One region of the Cupriavidus sp. 207A1 genome, then DNA from elsewhere that is predicted to be linked to it. Evidence: predicted binding sites of a transcription regulator. Region 1 holds the regulator's gene; the other holds the start of a gene.
What was found. Region 1 encodes FNR, which switches genes on or off when oxygen is low (the NO sensors DNR and NnrR bind a similar motif). Its sites were predicted from a motif close to TTGATNNNNATCAA; they were not measured.
Positions count from the first base shown of each region.

Region 2: AC3FMM_RS11465 (universal stress protein) is a predicted target of FNR. The motif match lies at 3,190-3,203, and genes of this name have one in related genera.

Region 1 is NZ_JBYOJO010000003.1:237,102-246,345, forward strand. Features, by position in the region: gene ccoG (cytochrome c oxidase accessory protein CcoG) at 1-470, shown strand, start outside; gene AC3FMM_RS06715 (FixH family protein) at 514-723, shown strand; gene AC3FMM_RS06720 (hypothetical protein) at 720-965, shown strand; gene fnr (fumarate/nitrate reduction transcriptional regulator Fnr) at 1,020-1,745, opposite strand; gene AC3FMM_RS06730 (sulfite exporter TauE/SafE family protein) at 1,823-2,581, shown strand; gene scpB (SMC-Scp complex subunit ScpB) at 3,168-4,004, shown strand; gene rluB (23S rRNA pseudouridine(2605) synthase RluB) at 4,010-5,890, shown strand; gene rimP (ribosome maturation factor RimP) at 6,195-6,683, shown strand; gene nusA (transcription termination factor NusA) at 6,680-8,155, shown strand; gene infB (translation initiation factor IF-2) at 8,245-9,244, shown strand, end outside.
Region 2 is NZ_JBYOJO010000005.1:252,378-261,621, forward strand. Features, by position in the region: gene AC3FMM_RS11450 (alpha/beta fold hydrolase) at 1-44, opposite strand, end outside; gene AC3FMM_RS11455 (phosphoribosyltransferase) at 278-1,600, opposite strand; gene AC3FMM_RS11460 (zinc-dependent alcohol dehydrogenase family protein) at 1,621-2,634, opposite strand; gene AC3FMM_RS11465 (universal stress protein) at 2,655-3,110, opposite strand; gene AC3FMM_RS11470 (VOC family protein) at 3,388-3,762, opposite strand; gene AC3FMM_RS11475 (cysteine hydrolase family protein) at 3,824-4,399, opposite strand; gene AC3FMM_RS11480 (TonB-dependent receptor) at 4,668-6,893, shown strand; gene AC3FMM_RS11485 (Bug family tripartite tricarboxylate transporter substrate binding protein) at 6,943-7,944, opposite strand; gene AC3FMM_RS11490 (MipA/OmpV family protein) at 8,117-8,977, opposite strand; partial or broken gene AC3FMM_RS11495 (xanthine dehydrogenase family protein molybdopterin-binding subunit) at 9,124-9,244, opposite strand, start outside.

The DNA.
Region 1 (9,244 bases):
AGGGCCTGTCCGCTGCGGCATCGCGCAAGCGCCTGCTGCGTCCGCGCGTCATCATCTACTCGGTGATCTGGGTGGCGCTGCTGGCGGGGTTCATGGCGTCGATCATGCTGCGCACGCCGCTGAAGGTCGACATCATCCGCGATCGCGGTGCGCTGGGCCGGGAGGTGGAAGGGCGCTGGATCGAGAACGTCTATCGGCTGCAACTGATCAACACCACCGAGGCGCCGATGCAGATCCGCGTGCGTGCCGACAGCGATGAACTGAAGGACCTGACGGTCGAATACGACAAGCAGGCCGAATCGCTGGCGCCAACCTCCAACCGGCTGCTGCCGATCCGCATCCGCGTGCCGATAGAGGCCGCCAGGCAAGGCACGCACAAGATCAACGTAACAGTAACGAGCGAAGGCACGGAGCAAGGGCATGCTGAAATTCGGCAATCCACCAGTTTTATCGTGCCGCGCGATTTGTGAAGCTAGGCGACTCACACGTAGTCGCCAGGACGAAGGGGGCAAGATGAGTCAGCAAGGCAATCCGTGGTGGAAGGAACCGTGGCCATGGCTGCTGATGGCCGGTCCGCTGGTGGCCATGGTGGCGTGCGGCGTGACGATCTGGCTGGCGTCGGCACACCCCGACCTGCCGGTGCAGGGCGCGGCGCGGCATGGCCTGGTGGTCGAGAAGGTGGAAGCGGTGGCGCCCAAGTCCGCGGCAGCGAGGCAGCCATGAGGTTGCGCTGGCTGATGTGGGTGCTGTGGCCGGGCTTCCTGATGGCGGGTCTGGCGACGGCGACGGTTTTTTCCGTCGTCGATCCGGGCGACCTCAAATTCTTCGGCCATCCGATCGAATCGTCGCGCGAGTCGGTCTATACCGTCGGCTTCCTGCTGGCGTGGGTGTTCTGCGCGTTGTCCAGCGGGCTGACGCTGTACACCATGCCGACGCGGCTGGCGGATACGGACGAACTGGAATAGGGAAGGACTATCGCGTTGCCGGCGCCGCAGGCGGCGCGGCAACGCCGCGGTGGCTCAGCAGCTACGGCTGTAGAGTTGCTTGATGCCGTCGATGTCGATCAGCTTGACATGCCGTTGGCGGATCTGGATCAGCCCGGCCTCGGCAAAGCGCGAGAACAGGCGACTCACGGTCTCGAGTTTCAGCCCGAGGTAGCTGCCGATCTCTTCGCGGCTCATGCGCATCACGAACTCGGACGCCGAATAACCGCGCGCCGACAGCCGTTCCGACAGGTTGATCAGGAAGGCGGCGAGGCGTTCCTCGGCGCGCATCGAGCCGAGCGTGACCAGCATCAGCTGGTCGTGCGTGATTTCCTTGCCCATCAGGCGCAGGAACTGCTGTTGCAGCGAAGGCAGGTCGGCGGACAGCGTCTGCAGATCGTTCATGCGGACCACGCATACCTCGGTATCTTCGAGTGCGGTCGCATCGGATGCATGCTGCATCTCGCCCAGGCCGTCGAGGCCGACGATTTCACCGGGCAGGTGGAACCCGGTAATCTGCGAGCGTCCGTCTTCGGTGGTGACATGCGTCTTGAGCGTACCGAAGCGGATGGCGTAGACCGCGGTGAGCGGGTCACCCATGCGGTAAAGGGTTTCCCCCTTGTGCACGCGGATGCGTTCCTGCACCAGCGTGTCGATCTTGGCAAGGTCTTGCTGCGACATGCCAACCGGGAGGCACAGCTGTCCCATCGCACAGGTGGAGCAGCGGGGCGACATCTCGGTAATGGGGATGGAAGTGAGCAATTGGAACCTGCTAGAAATGGCAGCGGGGCACGATATGGGCATTTTACCGTGCGATGTGATCCGGCAGGGAGACAGAATTGACATTTGGAGTATTGATCAGCGTTTTCCTGCTCGCTCTGCTGGGCGGCGTGCACTGCGCCGCCATGTGCGGCGGCGTGGCGCTGGCCGTGGAGCAGCGGCGCGGCAAGGCAGCGCCGGTCAGCCTGGTGCGCAGCCGCACTGCATGGCTCGGCGAGTTACTGTTGATGCACTTTGGCAGGATTACCACCTATATGCTGCTCGGTGCGGCGCTGGGCGCCGCGGGCGCCACCGCCTGGAAGCAGGACTACCTGCCAGTGCAGCGCTGGCTGTTCGGCGCCGGCAGCCTGATGCTGCTGTGGTCGGGCTGGCGCCTGCTGCGCGGCAGTACCTTTACCGTGAACTGGCTGGAGCGGCTGGCGGCGCGTGCCGGCGCTGCGGTGGCCGGGCGGCTCGGCGGCGTCGCCGGCGCGTTGCCGGCCTTCGTGCGGGCGCGCGGCGGGCTGGCCCGGCGTTATGGCGTGGGCCTGGCCTGGGGGCTGGTGCCGTGCGGCATGGTCTACGGTGCGCTGACGCTGGCGCTGCTGGCGGGCAATGCCGGCTCGGGCGCGCTGGTGATGGGCGTGTTCGGGCTTGGCACGCTGCCGAACCTGCTGGTGCTGTCCGGGCTGTCCGGCTATCTGAGACTGTGGTCGCGGCGACCGGGCGTGCGCCTGGGCGCGGGCCTTGCCGTGATGGCGTTCGGCGGGCTTGGCATTGCGCGAGCGGTGCTGCTGCCACATTCGCTGGCGGAACAGGGCTTTTGCCTGGTGTTTTGATGCCCCATGCGGCATCCTGCGGCGCCGGCACCCCGCGCAAGCAGGATGATGGTTGCAGGCGGAGCCGGGAATGCCATACAATCGCCAGCATTGCGGTATCGCGCGGAGTCAGACAGGCTGCGGTAAGCAGCGGCGATCAGCGCCTGGCGGTCTTCCTATCCGAAGGCGCGCTCGGGACGCGGGAAGCGGAAGGCTTTCGATGAGCGCCAGTCCCCGCGATCCATCCGGTTCAAAAGATCTGGTTCAAAAGTCCGGTTGGCGCTGCGGCGTGGTAGATGCCGGCCTTGCTCCCGATACCCGTATTTTCTTGCGTCCGAGGCGTTCAGTTCGCCGACCGCGATGTCCGTTTGTGCGGACGAGCGACGCAAGAGGTTCGCTGGCCGATCCATGACGGCATGCGGACGATCTCCTGCCGGAAGCCCCGGCAACTCGATGCAAAGAATGGGAAGTGCACGGCCTGGGTACGGCAGGTATCCGGCTCGCTGCGCAATGAGATGGCGGTGGCTTTGGCACCGCTGTATCCAAAATCTCCGGTGCCCCGGATCCGTCCGGGAGCAGGTGCAAAGACAGGCTGCACACCATCAACATGAATACCCAAGAGGCGAAGATCGTCCTCGAGACGGCGCTGATCTGCGCGCAGGAACCGTTGCGCGTCAACGATCTGCGCCGCCTGTTCGACGATGACGTCGGCGCAGACACTATCCGCGTGCTGCTGGACGAACTGCGCCAGGATTGGCGCCCGCGCGGCGTGGAGCTGGTGGCGCTGGCAAGCGGCTGGCGGTTCCAGAGCCGGCCCGAAATGCGGGAATACCTCGACCGCCTGAATCCGGAAAAACCGCCAAAATACTCGCGTGCGGTGATGGAGACCCTGGCGATCATCGCCTACCGCCAGCCGGTGACCCGTGGCGATATCGAGGAAATCCGCGGTGTGACGGTCAGCACGGAAGTGATCAAGAAGCTCGAGGACCGCAGCTGGATCGAGGTCATCGGCCATCGCGACGTGCCGGGTCGCCCGGCGCTGTATGCCACCACCAAGGCCTTCCTGGACGACCTCGGGCTGCGCACGCTGGACGAGCTGCCGCCGCTGGAAGACGCTCAGGCGCAGGCACAGGCCGCCTTGCTGGAGCAGCAGGCGATCAACTTCGAAGACCTGGCGGCGAACAAGCCGGCCAGCGCCGACGAGGAAGCCTTTGCCGAGCCGGTCACGCCGGCCGATACATCGTCAGCGGCCGAGAGCGCGCCCGCGCGCGAAGACGGTGCCGATGGCTTTGACGCGCAGCCGGCTGCCGAGACGGTGGTTGAGGCCGGTGCGGGCGATGCCACCGAATCGGCTGCAACCCCTCCGGACGGGGCGCGGGACCAACTGCCTGAAGACGGCACCCCGCCGCACCCGAGCGAGCACGACGAGCGCGTGCCGAACTGAACAACATGCAACATCCGATAGTGAATATCTTGTCTGATTCCGTTGAGCAAGACGCCCGCCACGCGGGCGCATCCGCCGACACCGGCGCCGCAGAACCCGGAACGGGCAGCGACGCCGCGCCCCGCCGCAAGGGGCTGCGCCGCGGTCTGAGGAACCTGGTGGCATCGCGCCGCCAGGCCGCGCAGGACCGCGCCGAGGGCGCCGAAGGCGCCGGCGCGGCCGGCCAGGGCGATGCCGGCGAGGCAGGTGCCGCCGCCAGCGCGGGCGCCGCCGGTGCCGGGCGTGGCGGCCAGCGCGGCCGCGGCAAGCGCAAGACGGGCCAGGGCGAAGGCGGGCAGGGCGGCCAGGGCAGCCAGGGCGGCAGCAAGGCAGACAAGATCGACCGCGCGGCCCGCGCCGAAGGCGCCGACAAGCCGGAGCAGCCTGGCCGCAAGCGCAAGCAGGCCCCGCGCAGCGGCAAGCCCGCGCCCACCGGCGACACCCAGGGCGCCGGCGCGCGCCAGCAGGGCCGGCGCAAGGATGGCGGCAAGCCGCAGGCACCGCGCAAGGGCCAGGCCGGCGCCGACAAGTCCGCGGCGGGCAGCGAAGACCTGTTCCGCTTCGTCATCTCCGAGCAGTACGACAGCGAAGACACCGTCATCCCGCGCACCAAGGCCAAGCCCGTGCGCGAGCTGTCTGCCGATGACGACGCGCCCAAGCTGCACAAGGTTCTGGCCGAAGGCGGCCTGGGCTCGCGCCGCGAGATGGAAGAGCTGATCCTGCAGGGCCGGGTCTCGGTCAACGGGCTGCCGGCCCATATCGGCCAGCGCATCCTGCCGGCCGACCAGGTCCGCGTGAACGGCAAGCTGATCCACCGCAAGGTGTCGACCAAGCCGCCGCGCGTGCTGCTGTATCACAAGCCTGCCGGCGAAATCGTCAGCCAGTCGGATCCGGAAGGCCGCCCGACCGTGTTCGACAACCTGCCGCGCATCAAGACCGGCAAGTGGGTCGCGGTGGGCCGCCTGGACTTCAACACCGAAGGCCTGCTGATCTTCACCACCTCGGGCGATATTGCCAACCGGTTCATGCATCCGCGCTACGGCGTCGAGCGCGAATACGCGGTGCGCACGCTGGGCGAGCTGGCCGAAGCCGACCGCCAGCGCCTGCTGCACGGCATCAAGCTGGATGACGGCGAGGCCAACTTCCTGCGTATTGCCGACGGTGGCGGCGAAGGCGTCAACCATTGGTACCACGTGGCCCTGACCGAAGGCCGCAATCGCGAAGTGCGCCGCATGTTCGAGGCGGTCGGCCTGACCGTGTCGCGCCTGATCCGCACCCGCTACGGCCAGTTCCTGCTGCCGCGCGGGCTCAAGCGCGGCCGCTGGCAGGAAGTCGAGCCGAATGACGTCAAGGCGCTGATGACCAGCGTCGGCCTGAAGGTGCCGGGCAAGGGCGAGCAGGCGCCCAAGGGCGCCACCAAGGTGGGCGGGCGCAAGCAGCGCACCGAGGCGGCGATTGCCGGCATGCCGATGCATACCGGCATGGACGGCCTGCCGCGCTTCGAGCAGGGCGGTCCTCGTGGCGGCGGCGGCAGCCGCAGCAGCCAGCCGGATCCGATGAAGACGTCGATGGGCTATATCAGCCACGGGCCGACGTTGCTGACCTCGCACGCCGCGAACCTCGGCGGGGGCCGCGGCGCCGGTGCGCGCCAGGGACGCGGCGGCGGTACTGGCATGGGCGGCATGGGCGGTGCCAGGGGGCAGGCCGGCCAGGGGCAGGGCAAGGCCCGCCGCGGCGGTGGCGAGGCCAATGGCAACGTGATGCCGAAGGCAGCCAAGTCGGGTGGCAACCGTTCGCAGCGTGGTGGCAGCGGCAATCGTGGTGGCAACCGCGGCGGCAATCGGTAAGCGCCGTACGCGGCGCATGGCGGGCATAACGCCTGCCTGCGCCGCATGCGGTCCGCGGTAATGTCTGGCTTTTGCCTTTTCGACATAATCCGCGTATAATTCAAGTCTATTCAAAAAGCCATCCTCGTCCGAGGATGGGCGAATGATGGGCATTGCGCCCATTTTTTTTTGGTTCGCCCGTTTTCGGTGCTTCCGCCTGGGGCGGAAAGGGTTGGCGGACAGGCAGCGCTGCAGCAGGGTCGTCCCGGACGGCACCGGCGGGGTTTGCCTGCCACGGTGTTGATGGCCATTACTCGGGATAACAGTGCATCTGGCAGATTTGATCGAAACCACCCTAAGCGGCATGGGATATGAGCTGGTCGAGCTCGAGCGTGCCCCGGCCGGATTGCTGCGTGTCTATATCGATCAGCCTGAAACCGGCATTGCCATCGAGGATTGCGAAAAGGTGAGCCGCCAGCTCACCCACGTGTTTACGGTCGAGAACGTCGACTATGAACGCCTCGAGGTCTCGTCGCCCGGACTGGACCGGCCGCTGAAGAAGCTGGCCGACTTCATCCGCTTTGCCGGCGCGGAGGCGCGCGTGACGCTGCGCCTGCCCGTCAACGGACAGAAGAACTTCACCGGCATCCTGCGCGAGCCCACCGGCGCCGCGGGCGAAGAGAAGATCGGCCTGGAGTTCGAGGGCAAGGATGGCCCGGCGCTGCTGGAATTTGCCGTATCCGATGTCGACAAGGCACGCCTGGTGCCGGTGATCGACTTCAAAGGAAATCAAAGAAAAGGGAACAAGCAATGAGCCGCGAAGTTCTGTTGCTCGTCGATGCGCTTGCGCGTGAGAAGAACGTCGACAAGGATGTGGTATTCGGTGCCCTGGAGGCGGCGCTCGCCTCGGCCACCAAGAAGCGTTTCGAGGAAGACGTGGATATCCGTGTCGCGATCGATCGCGAGTCGGGCGAGCATGAAACCTTCCGCCGCTGGCTGGTCGTTCCCGACGAGCTGGGCCTGCAGGAGCCGGACAAGCAGATCCTGCTGTTCGAGGCCCGCGAGGAAAACCCGAGCATCGAGCTGGGCGACTATATCGAGCAGCAGATCGAATCGGTCGAGTTCGGCCGCATCGGCGCGCAGGCCGCCAAGCAGGTGATCCTGCAGCGCATCCGCGATGCCGAGCGCGAGCAGATCCTGAACGACTACCTCGATCGCGGCGAAAAGATCATGACCGGCACGGTCAAGCGCGCCGACAAGAAGGGCCTGATCGTCGAGTCCGGCCGCGTCGAGGCGCTGCTGGCCCGCGACCAGATCATCCCCAAGGAAAACCTGCGCACCGGCGACCGCGTGCGCGCCTATATCCTGAATGTCGACCGCGCCGCGCGCGGCCCGCAGATCGAACTGTCGCGTACCGCGCCCGATTTCCTGATCAAGCTCTTCGAGAACGAAGTGCCTGAAATGGAACAGGGCCTGCTTGAGATCAAGGCGGCTGCCCGCGACCCGGGCGTGCGCGCCAAGATCGCGGTGGTGGCGCATGACAAGCGCATCGACCCGATCGGCACCTGCGTGGGCGTGCGCGGCACGCGCGTCACTGCGGTGCGCAACGAGATCGGCGGCGAGGCGGTGGATATCGTGCTGTGGTCCGAAGACCCGGCGCAGTTTGTGATCGGCGCGCTGGCACCTGCGCAGGTGCAGTCGATCGTTGTCGATGAAGAGAAGCACAGCATGGACGTGGTGGTCGACGAGGAAAACCTCGCCGTCGCCATCGGCCGCAGCGGTCAGAACGTGCGCCTGGCGTCCGAGCTGACCGGCTGGCAGATCAACATCATGACGCAGGAAGAATCGGCGCAGAAGCAGGCCGAAGAGAGCGATGTCGTGCGCAAGCTGTTCATGTCCAAGCTGGACGTGGATGAGGAAGTCGCGGACATCCTGATCGAGGAAGGCTTCTCCACGCTGGAAGAAGTGGCTTATGTCCCCATCAGTGAAATGATGGAGATCGAGGCCTTTGACGAAGACACCGTCAACGAGCTGCGCAATCGCGCGCGTGATGCGCTCCTGACGATGGAACTGGCCCGGGAAGAAAAGGTGGAAGAGGTGTCGCAGGACCTGCGCTCGCTCGACGGCCTCAACCCGGAACTGATCGGCAAGCTGGCCGAAGGCGATATCCATACGCGTGACGACCTGGCCGAACTGGCCGTGGACGAGCTGGTCGAGATGACCGGTGTCAGCGAGGAAGAAGCCAAGTCGCTGATCATGAAAGCACGGGAACATTGGTTCAACTGAGGGACACGCCCTGGCCGCTGAAACCGGGCAGGGCGCGCTTTCCGCAACAATTTGTCCCGACGTAGAAACCAAGCATTGAAAGGGTTTGAATGGCAAGCACAACAGTTGCCCAACTGGCCGCAGAACTGAGTCGCAGCGCAGCTGCCCTGCTGGAACAATTGCAGGCGGCTGGGGTGGGCAAAGCGACGCCAGAAGACATCATCACGGAATCGGATAAGACCAGGCTGCTGGACTATCTGAAGCGCTCGCACGGCCAGGCCGACGACAGCGCCCGCAAGAAGATCACACTGACCAAGCGCGAAACCTCGGAGATCCGCCAGTCGGACGCCACCGGCAAGACCCGCACGGTCCAGGTGGAAGTGCGCAAGAAGCGCGTGCTGATCAAGCGCGACGACGCTGCGCCGGAATCGCAGGCCGATGGCGCCGAGGCCCAGGCCCAGGTCGTCGACGCCGCCGAGGAGGCGCGCCGCGAAGCGGAAGAACGCCGCCAGGCAGAACAACTGGCGCGTCAGGAAGCCGAGGCCAAGGCCGCCCGCGAGGCCGCCGAGCGCGAGGAAGCCGAGCGCCGCGCGCGCCAGGAGGCACTCGAGGCCGAACAGCGCCGCCAGGCCGAACTCGCTGCCCGCAAGGCCGAGGAAGAGGCTGCCGCGTCGCGCGCCGTGACCGAAGCCAACGAGGACGCCTCGCGCAAGAAGGCCGAGGACGAGAAGGCCCGCGTCGCCGCTGAACGCGCCGAGGCGCAGAAGGCTGCCGACGAGGCCAAGGTTGCCGCCGACAAGGCCCGCGCCGAGCAGGAAATCGCCGCGCGCAAGCGCCGCGAGGCTGCCGAAGCCGAAGCCCGTGCGATCCAGCAGATGCTGAACGCGCCGGCCCGCGTGCTGAAGGCGCCGTCCGAGCGCAAGGCCGAGGAAAAGAAGGCCGAGCAGACCGGTACGCTGCACAAGCCGGTCAAGCCGGCCGGCACCGAAGCCAAGCCGGGCGAGAAGAAGCCGGTGACCGCCACCGCCACCACCACCACCGACAAGAAGGGCAAGGTCGTCAAGGCCGGCACCTCGTCGACGTGGCAGGACGAAGGCAGCCGCAAGAAGG
Region 2 (9,244 bases), on a different contig from region 1:
CCCCAGGAGGCACCGACCCCCGCCAGCCCGGCCAGCAGCAGCACGGGCGATCCTTTGCCCTTGACCTCGTAATGGATCGAAACACCATCGGACGCTACGCACGGCATCTTGTTTCTCCGGCTTCAGGGCGACGCGAAGCAGCGCTGGGTCACGTCGACGGTCATGCCTGCGAGATGGATATTAGTGCCTGCAGGCCAACGTTACGAGCGCTGGCTCAGGCGAAGACACTGCGTCCGTTAGAGTGCCCGATTGCCATGGCGTAATCCGAGAGTCATCGTCATCCGCTGTAGCCCAGGCACGGACGCGATGGCTGCGCAAGGTGGCGCTCGAACCAGTCCGCCGTGAGCGTCGCAACCTCTGCCAGGGCCTTGCGGTCATCGAAGCCGCAGCTACTGGCCGGCACCAGCCTCAGTTGCCGGGGACCATGCATCTGTTCGAAGGCAAGTTGATGGATCCGGATGCTCTGCGCATTGCCGCTTGCACAGATCAGCAAAGCAGGTGTCTCCAGCCGTCGCAGGATCGCGTCGCCGGCCAGGTCGGGCCGTCCGGCCATGCAGGCGATGGCGCCGGCTTGTGACGCGCTGTCCACGGCCGCGCGCAGCGCTGCCGCCGCGGCGGTACCGGCGCTGAGCAAGCCGACGGGCAAGCCCGCGAACGGCGTGCCGGCCCGCAGGAACTTCAGGGCCTGGACCAGTCTTGCGGTCAGCTCATCGACGTCCGATGCGGCCGCGTCGTCGACCTGGCTGTCAGGCTTGAGGTCTACCAGCATGGTCGCGAGTCCTCGCGCCCGGAGCTTGCGTGCCAGGTATTGGCTGCGGGCGGCGCGGCGCTGCGCGCCCCCGGCATGCGCCATTAACGCGACGCCGATCGGGTTGGGCGCGGATTCCAGCATGGCCCGCAGGCGCGTCGTGCCGTAGGGAATCAGCATGGCCTTGCTCAGCGATGGCACGCTTGCCACGGCGCCCGGTCCCGCGCGGAGCGGGGATGGCGCTGACGCCATGCCTGTCAACTGCCGGACCCGGTCATCGCTGACCAGCTGGAACTCATGATAGAAGTGCGCCAGGTTTTCAATGCGGTCCGGCGTGTCCAGGCAGACGATCTCGTCAGCCAGCGCACGCACTTGGTCCAGTCCGGCCCGGGTGGCGATCGGCAGCGCGCAGACCAGGCGGGCGGGGCGGCGCTTGCGCAGGCTGGCGAGCGCGGCGTGCATGGTCGCGCCGCTCACCAGGCCATCGTCCACCACGATCACCACGCGGCCGCCCGGGTCCATCGGCTTGCGAACCGGCCTATACACCGCGCGCTGCCGGCACAGCTGGTCGAAGTGGGGGTCGCGCAGGCTGCCGGCGCTACTGCCCGTCTGCGCGCCGTTCGTATGCCAGGTCCTGCCGGTGTCGTCCAGCGCCACCCCTGCATCGATCCTGCGCGCCATCACCAGGTCGAAGTCCGCGCCCAGGGCGTCGGCCACGACCCGTCCGACCGGCACGCCGCCACGCGGAATCGCCAGCACCAGCGCGCCGGTTGCGCGATAGGCGTGCAACGCCGAGGCCAGTTCCGCGCCGGCATGCGCGCGCGTCAGAAAACGAGTCTGGTATCGGCTCATCGGTGGGTTCTGGCGACGATCTATTGACGGATATTCAGCACGGCGGCGCCGGCCAGGCGGCCCTCGCGCAGCGCGGCCAGTGCCTGGTTGGCTTGCTCGAGCGGATAGGCGGTGGTATGCGTATGCAGCGGAGTCCGGGCGGCAATGTCCATTAGCGCGTGGCCATCGGCGCGCGTCAGGTTGGCCACGGAATACAGGCGCCTTTCTTCCCAGAGCCATTCGTAAGGCATGCTCGGGATATCGCTCATGTGAATCCCGCCGCAGACCACGACGCCACCCTTGTCCACGTCGCGCAGCGCCTTGGGAATCAGCGCGCCCACCGGAGCGAAAATCAGCGCCGCGTCCAGCGGCACGGGCGCCTGCAGGTCGCTCGAGCCGGCCCAGCATGCGCCCGTCTGAAAGGCGAGTTGCTGGGCGGCGGTATCGCCCGCGCGGGTGAAGGCGTAGACTTCGCGGCCTTGCGCCACGGCGATCTGCGTCACCAGGTGGGCCGCGGCGCCGAAGCCGTAGATGCCGATGCGGCGTGCCTGGCCGGCTGCGCCAGCCATGCGCAGTGTGCGATAGCCGATCAGGCCCGCGCAAAGCAGCGGCGCGGCGTGCTCGTCATCGTAGGCGGGCGGGATGCGGAAGCAGAAGTCGCTGTCGGCCACCGCATACTCGGCATAGCCGCCATCGCGGGTATAGCCGGTGAAAAGCGGCGCGCTGCACAGGTTCTCGCGATGCCGCAGGCAATAGCGGCACGCGCCGCACGCATGTCCCAGCCATGGCACGCCGACGCGTTCACCCGCGCTCAAGGCACTGACGCCGGCGCCGCAGGCATCCACCCGTCCGACGATTTCATGCCCCGGGACGAGTGCCGGCTTGGGATGGCGCAGTTCGCCATCGACGATATGCAGGTCGGTCCGGCACACGCCGCAGGCGGTCACGGCGATGCGGACCTGGCCGGGGCCGGGTTCCGGCACCGGCAACTGACGAAGGCGCAACGGCAGGCCGGCGCCCTCGAAGACCATCGCTCGCATGCTTTGGCTGGACATGGGGCAGGGCGGCGCAAGGGTTATCCTTCGATTTCGCTGCGGACCAGCAGCACGGGCTTGCTCGTTTTGGCGAGCACGCCTTCCGACACGCTGCCCATCAACAGGCGCCTGACGCCGCGGCGCCCATGCGTGCCGAGCACGATCAGGTCGGCATTCCACGCATCGGCGTCGGCAACAATGGTCGACGAGATCTTGCCCGGCGCCACCGGCTTTTCATCCAGTTGCACCAGGTTCGGCACGCCTGCCTCGCTGAGCCGGACCGAGGCCGCATCCAGCGCCTTGCGGCCATGCGCGATGATGCTGTCGACCAGCTCCTTCGGATTGAAATAGCTGGCCTCGAAGAAGACATCGGTGTCGTCCGCCACGAACAGGGCCTTGACCTCGGCGCCGGTCGCCTTGGCGATGATGATGGCCTGGCTTAGCGCCAGGTCCGAGGAGCGGCTGCCGTCGACGGCGAGCAGGATGCGCTTGTACATGATGGGTCTCCTGAAATCGATGTGCGGGATCGCATTGCGAGGCGTCGCATTCAGGGTAGATGCCGGCGTGGATACGCGTTTGACCTGCGTCAATTCGAAGCGGCAGGGCTGGCGCCTCTTTGAGGTAAACCGGGAGCGGGGTGCTGACAGCACGACATTGGCTCGGCGCGAGCATGCGATGCGGCACGCCGGCTACCCCTCGTGCCGGTGCCGGGCATACCCATCCGGCGCGATGGCGGCCCCGTTGCCATCGGGGAAGGGGGCGTCGTGACGGGGCTTACGCGCCAGGCGCGTGGCAAACCACTTCGATATTGTGCCCGTCAGGACCAATCACGAACGCCGCATAGTAGTCCGCGTGGTAGTGCGGTCGCAGACCCGGCGCACCGTTGTCCCTGGCGCCGGCGGAGAGCGCGGCGCGGTAGAAGGCGTCGACCTGCTGCCGGGTCGCGGCAGTAAACGCCAGGTGCAGGGGCGCAGGCTTTTCCCCGCTCTGGAACAGGCACAGCGAAGCCTTGCCGCCGGCGCTGAGCTCGACCCCATACGTCGGCGGCCCCTCGGACGCGACCGCTACGCCGAGCGGTGCCAGGGCCTCGAGGAAGAACGCCTTGCTGGCGGCATAGTCGCTGACACCGAATTTGACGTGGTCGAACATAGGGTTTCCTCAGTCGCTTGTGAGGCCGCGTCGCGCCGGGCCGCCTGGCATCGGGTGACGCTCAGGCAAGCAGGGCCAGGGCGTCGGCCAGCGACAGCACGGTCGTGCGCGAATCGAAGGCCGTGGCAAAAAGATGATCGTGCACGACCTCGTCAGGGTCATAGCAGCAATCCTTGACCGTGAACAGGCGGAAGTCCGCGTCACTCGCATACGCCACCGATGACAGCACCACGCCGGTCGACGCAATGCCCACCATGATCAGGGTATCGATCCCCTGCGCGGACAGCCGTACCTGCAGGTCGGTGCCAAAGAACACGCTGGCGCGATGCGCGGTGATCAGCGGCTCGCTGTCCTGCCGGCCAAGCTCGGGCGAGACCTGGTCGTCGACGAACAGGCCCAGCCGCTTGATGCCTTGTCCATTCCGGTTCAACGGGCTGACTTCCGGATAGCCCGGGCTGAAGTGGATCCTGGCGAAATAGACGCTGACGCCCGCGGCCCGCGCGGCGTCGCATAGCTTGCGCGTATTGGCAAGCAGGGTAGGGGCGACGCCGGGGAAGAGGGCCAGGATGTCGGTCTGGTAGTGCATCACGACCAGAGCCGTCTGCGACGGAACGAGTGGCGGGATCTGGGCGGTCATGCTGTGCGTGCGGCGGTGCCTTCCAGGCGTGGTGGGTGGCCGGCCGGATGGTCTGGTCCATGTGCAACGAGTGGCGACATCAGGCTGGGGCGACAGCGGATGAAAAGGGACTCTATCACGGCAATCCGCGCCAGGCGCGTTCGCGGTACAGGCTGCGAGCGCCGCGCCGTTTGCGTGGAAGACATGCTTGCTAACACAATCGCGAATCATTATCATTCCCGGTTTTGTTACAAATCATCAGGACGCTGCGCGCGCGCCTGCTGCCACCATGCAACCCCTTCCGGCCTTCTCTGCCCGTTCCGCTTTCCGTCCCCGCCCTTTGTCCGTGCTGATTTGTGCCATCGCGGGGACGATGCCGATGCTTGCCGTCGCCCAGGCGCAGGCCCCGGGGGCCTCGGTGGACGGGGGCAGCCTGAATGCCGTGGAGGTGCGGGTCGACCGTATCAAGAGCGACCTGGTCAACCCGATGCGGCAGGTCACGGTGATCGAGCGCGAGGAGCTGGACGAGCTGCGCACGGGTTCGACCAACCTTGCCACCATGCTGAGCAAGGTCATTCCGGGCATGGCCGATTCCAGCCGCACGGTGACGGATTTCGGCCAGACCCTGCGCGGGCGCAGCGCGCTGGTGCTGGTCGACGGCATCCCGCTGAATACCAACCGCGACTCGGCGCGCAACCTGGCCACCATCGATCCCAGCAATATCGAGCGCATCGAGGTGCTGCGCGGCAGCAGCGCGCTCTACGGGGCGGGCGCCAGCGGCGGCATCATCTCGATCACCACCCGCCAGGCCGGCGGGCCGCCGAGCGCGGATACCACGGTGACGCTGGGCACGCCGCTGACGCGGCTGAGCAGGGAAGGGCTGAGCGCCAACGTGCAGCAGCATTTTTCCGGCAGCCAGGGGCCGATCGACTATGCCTTCCACCTGGGCGCGCAGCGCATCGGCAGCCCCTACGATGCCGAAGGCCACCGCATTGCGCCGGAGCCCAGCCAGGGCGATCTGTTCGATTCCAACGTCTACAACCTGAGCGGCAAGCTGGGCTGGCGCATCGATGGCCAGCAGCGCCTGCAGCTGAGCGTCAGCCGGTACCAGGCCAAGCAGGACACCGACTATGCGTCCGATCCGTCGGTGGCCCGGGCGCCGGCCGGCTCCACCGCCGCGCGCGCGATTCGCGGCCTGCAGCTGGAGAACCAGAACGAGCTGCGCAATACCGTGGTCAACCTGGACTACCAGCACCAGGACCTGTTCGGCAGCACGGTATCGAGCCAGTTCTACTACCGCGACTACTTCACGCGTTTCCCGCCCTTCGACGCGCGCGCGGTGGCCACGCGCGGCGGCAATGTCGACCAGATCAGCCAGAACAGCGATGTCTTCGGCGGCCGCCTGACCATCAGCACGCCGCTGGGCCAGGCCAAGGCCACCAAGCTGCTGTGGGGCGCCGACTACAACCAGGAGCGCAGCGACATGCCGCTGGACCTGTTCGATCCGCGCGCCTACGACAGCAGCGGGGGGCTGGTCTTCAACCGCATCGGCACGGCCACCTATATGCCGCCGCTGACCACGCGCAGTGGCGGCATCTTCGGCCAGCTGCAGCACAAGTTCAGCGAGCAGTGGTCGGCCGAGGGCGGCCTGCGCTATGAGCGCGCCAGCGCCAGCTTCGATGATTTCGTGCCGCTGTCGCAATCGCGCGTGAGCAACCCGGCCACGGTCAAGGGCGGCACGGTCAACTATGGCGCCTGGCTGTTCAACCTGGGCGCGGCCTATGCGCCGGTCAAGGGCCAGGAGTTCTATGCCTCGTTCAGCCAGGGCTTCCAGCTGCCGGACATCGGCCTGCAGATCCGCAATGCGCGCGCCGGCTTCGATATCAATTCGTCCAGCCTGGACCCGGTCAAGACCAACAACTATGAAGTGGGCTGGCGCGGCGCGCTGGGCAATACGCTGGCGAGCGTGGCGCTGTTCTACACCACCTCCAAGCTTGGCGACGTGCAGAGCTTCAACAACGGCCTGATCCTGACCCGCACCGAGGAGCGCATCGCGGGCGTGGAAGCGGCCGCCGACTACCGCTCGGACGACGAGCGCTGGGGCGCGGGCGGCACCATCACCTGGATCAACGGACGCGAGCGGCCGCAAGGCAGCGCGGACTTCCAGGACATGACCGGTTACCGCATTCCGCCGCTCAAGGTCACGGCGTACCTGCAGTTCCGTCCCGTGAGCCAGTGGAGCAACCGCGTGCAGCTGAGCTACTACGCCAGCCGCGACTACCGGCTCAACGGCCAGAACAGCTTTGGCCGGCGCGAGGTCAGCAGCTATACCACCGTCGACCTGATCAGCCGCTATGAACTGACGCGCAAGGATACGATCACGGTCGGCATCGAGAACCTGTTCAACCGCAACTACTACCCGCTGTACAGCCAGCTGCTGCGGAACAGCAACAACACCAGCCGGCTGCCGGCAGCGGGCATCACGCTGACGGCGATGTACCAGCACCGCTGGTAAGCGCGGTGCGGCGGGGCTGGCGGCGCCTGCCGCCGCCAGCCCGCGCTCTTTAGTCGAGCGTGATCTTGCCCGCCTTGACGATCTCCGCATAGCGCCTGGTATCGCGCTCGATCAGCTTGCGGAACTCCTCGGGCGTACCGCCCACCGGCACAAAGCCGAGGTCGGTCAGCTTCTTCGTGACTTCGGGGCTGCGCGTGGCCGCGGCGATTTCCCGGGCCATGCGCGCGACGATCGGCTGCGGCGTGCCGGCCGGCGCCAGCAGGCCCGTCCATGAACTCATGACGAAGCCGGGGAAGCCGGCTTCTTCCATGGTCGGGATATTGGGCTCGCCCGGCCAGCGTTTGGCCGAGGCGACGGCCAGCACGCTGATCTTGCCGGACTTGACGTGCGGCATCGGCACCAGCAGCGGGTCGAACGCCACCGAGACCTCGCCGGACACCAGTGCCGGCAGGATCGGCGCGCTGCCGTTGTAGGGCACGTGGGTGAGCTTGAGCTTCGATTCCATCGCCAGGCGCTCGCCGGTCAGGTGGGCGGAGCTGCCGACGCCGCTGGAGCCGAAGGTCAGCGTGTCGGGATGCTTCCTGCCGTAGTCGACCAGCTCGGCCACGGTCTTGACCGGCAGCTTCTTGCTGGCGAACAGGAACAGCGGCAGCTCGGCCATTTCCGCCACCGGCACCAGGTCGGCGGCTTTGTAGCTGAGTTTGGAATACAGCGACATGTTGGCGCTGTAGGCCGCCAGCACCGAGACAAAGGTGTAGCCGTCCGCGGCCGAGCGCGCGGCCACGCCGACGCCCAGGGTGCTGTTGGCACCGGGCTTGTTCTCGATGATGATGGGCTGGCCCAGCCGTTGCGAGACCTGCTCGAACACGACTCGCGAGACCGTGTCGGTGGAGCCGCCCGGGGTGTAGGGCACGATCACCTTGATCGGCTTGGCCGGCCATGCGTCGCCGGCGAGGGCGGTGGGGGCGGTGTGGAGGGCGGCCACGCCGGCAACGGCGATGGCGATGGAACGCGCGCGGCGCGCGGCGCGATGCTTGATGCTGGACTTCAACTACGTCTCCTTCTTTGGCATGCCTGGCAATCCCCTGGCGGGGCTGCGGCCGGGACTCCGGCCGGCCAATTATGCGGGACGCAGTCTGCGCGGTGCCGCGCCAACGGCAGCCGGAACACGGGCGCGGGCCATCCAATGTGCGATAGTCGAACCAGGCTGGCCGCGACGATCGTCAGAATTCGTAGTTGACCGACACGTCGAACACTGCATTGGTCCGCTTGCGCGTGATCGGGCTGTCGGCCGCGTCGCCAGCCAGCTGCGATACCGCCACGTCAGAGCTGGCAAACCAGTGTTTGGCGAAGTACCACACCGAGGTCACGCCGAAGCCGTATGACTTGATCCCGCCGCGCGCGTGGTACTGCGGCCGGCCGGCGCGCGCCTGCGCGGCGCTGACGCCGTACCAGGCGTTCATGTAGCGCGAGTCGGCCAGCGTGACGGTGGGGCCGGCGAACCAGAAGAATTTCTCCGAGCTGCCGGGCAGCGGCATATAGGCGCCGATATCGCCGACCCAGCCGTCGCTGCCGCCCAGGCTGCGGCGCGCGTCGATGCGCAGCACCAGCGGAAATTCCTTCGAGACCGCGTATTCGGCGAACAGCTTGCCTTCCGGCGCCGGGTTGATATTGCCCATGCCGTCCAGGTGCGGCGAGTCTTCCTGCCCGCGCCGGCCCAGGTTGTAGGTGAGCGCGATGCCGGCGCGCCAGTTCCTGCCGCGCAGCAGGTTCACGCCCAGCCCTTCGCCGATCGACGCAAAGGCAAGGTCGCGGTAGCGGATGTCGATGCTGGGGCCGCCGATCACGATGTACTCGGACGAACCGTCGTAGCGCGGCCGCAGCATCGCCGCGGCGCCAAGCCGGACCTGCCAGTCGGGGATGTCGTCCTGGAACAGCTTCTGCAGCGGAATGCCGGCGGAGAACTGCCATTCGGCCAGCGGTGCCGGCGTCTGGGCGCCGGCCCGGCCGGCGGCCAGCAGCGCGCCGGTGGCCAGCAGCAGGGCGATGCACGAGGAAGTACGCGGTGGAATTCGCTCGGTCATGGCAGCCTCCGTGCCCGCATGGCGGGCAGCCAGGTTGCGGGCGCTGGGCCCGTGGGCGACATCTTTCCACCGGATCGCGGCCGGCGCAACCACTGGCGCAGCCAGCGCGGTGCCTGCAGATCCCTGCCTGGTGACGAAGAGGCGTTTCAGTCGAGCAGCTTGTCCAGCGTGATCGGCAAGTCGCGCACGCGCCGGCCGGTGGCGTGGTATACGGCATTGGCAATGGCCGCGGCCACGCCCACGATGCCGATCTCGCCGATGCCCTTG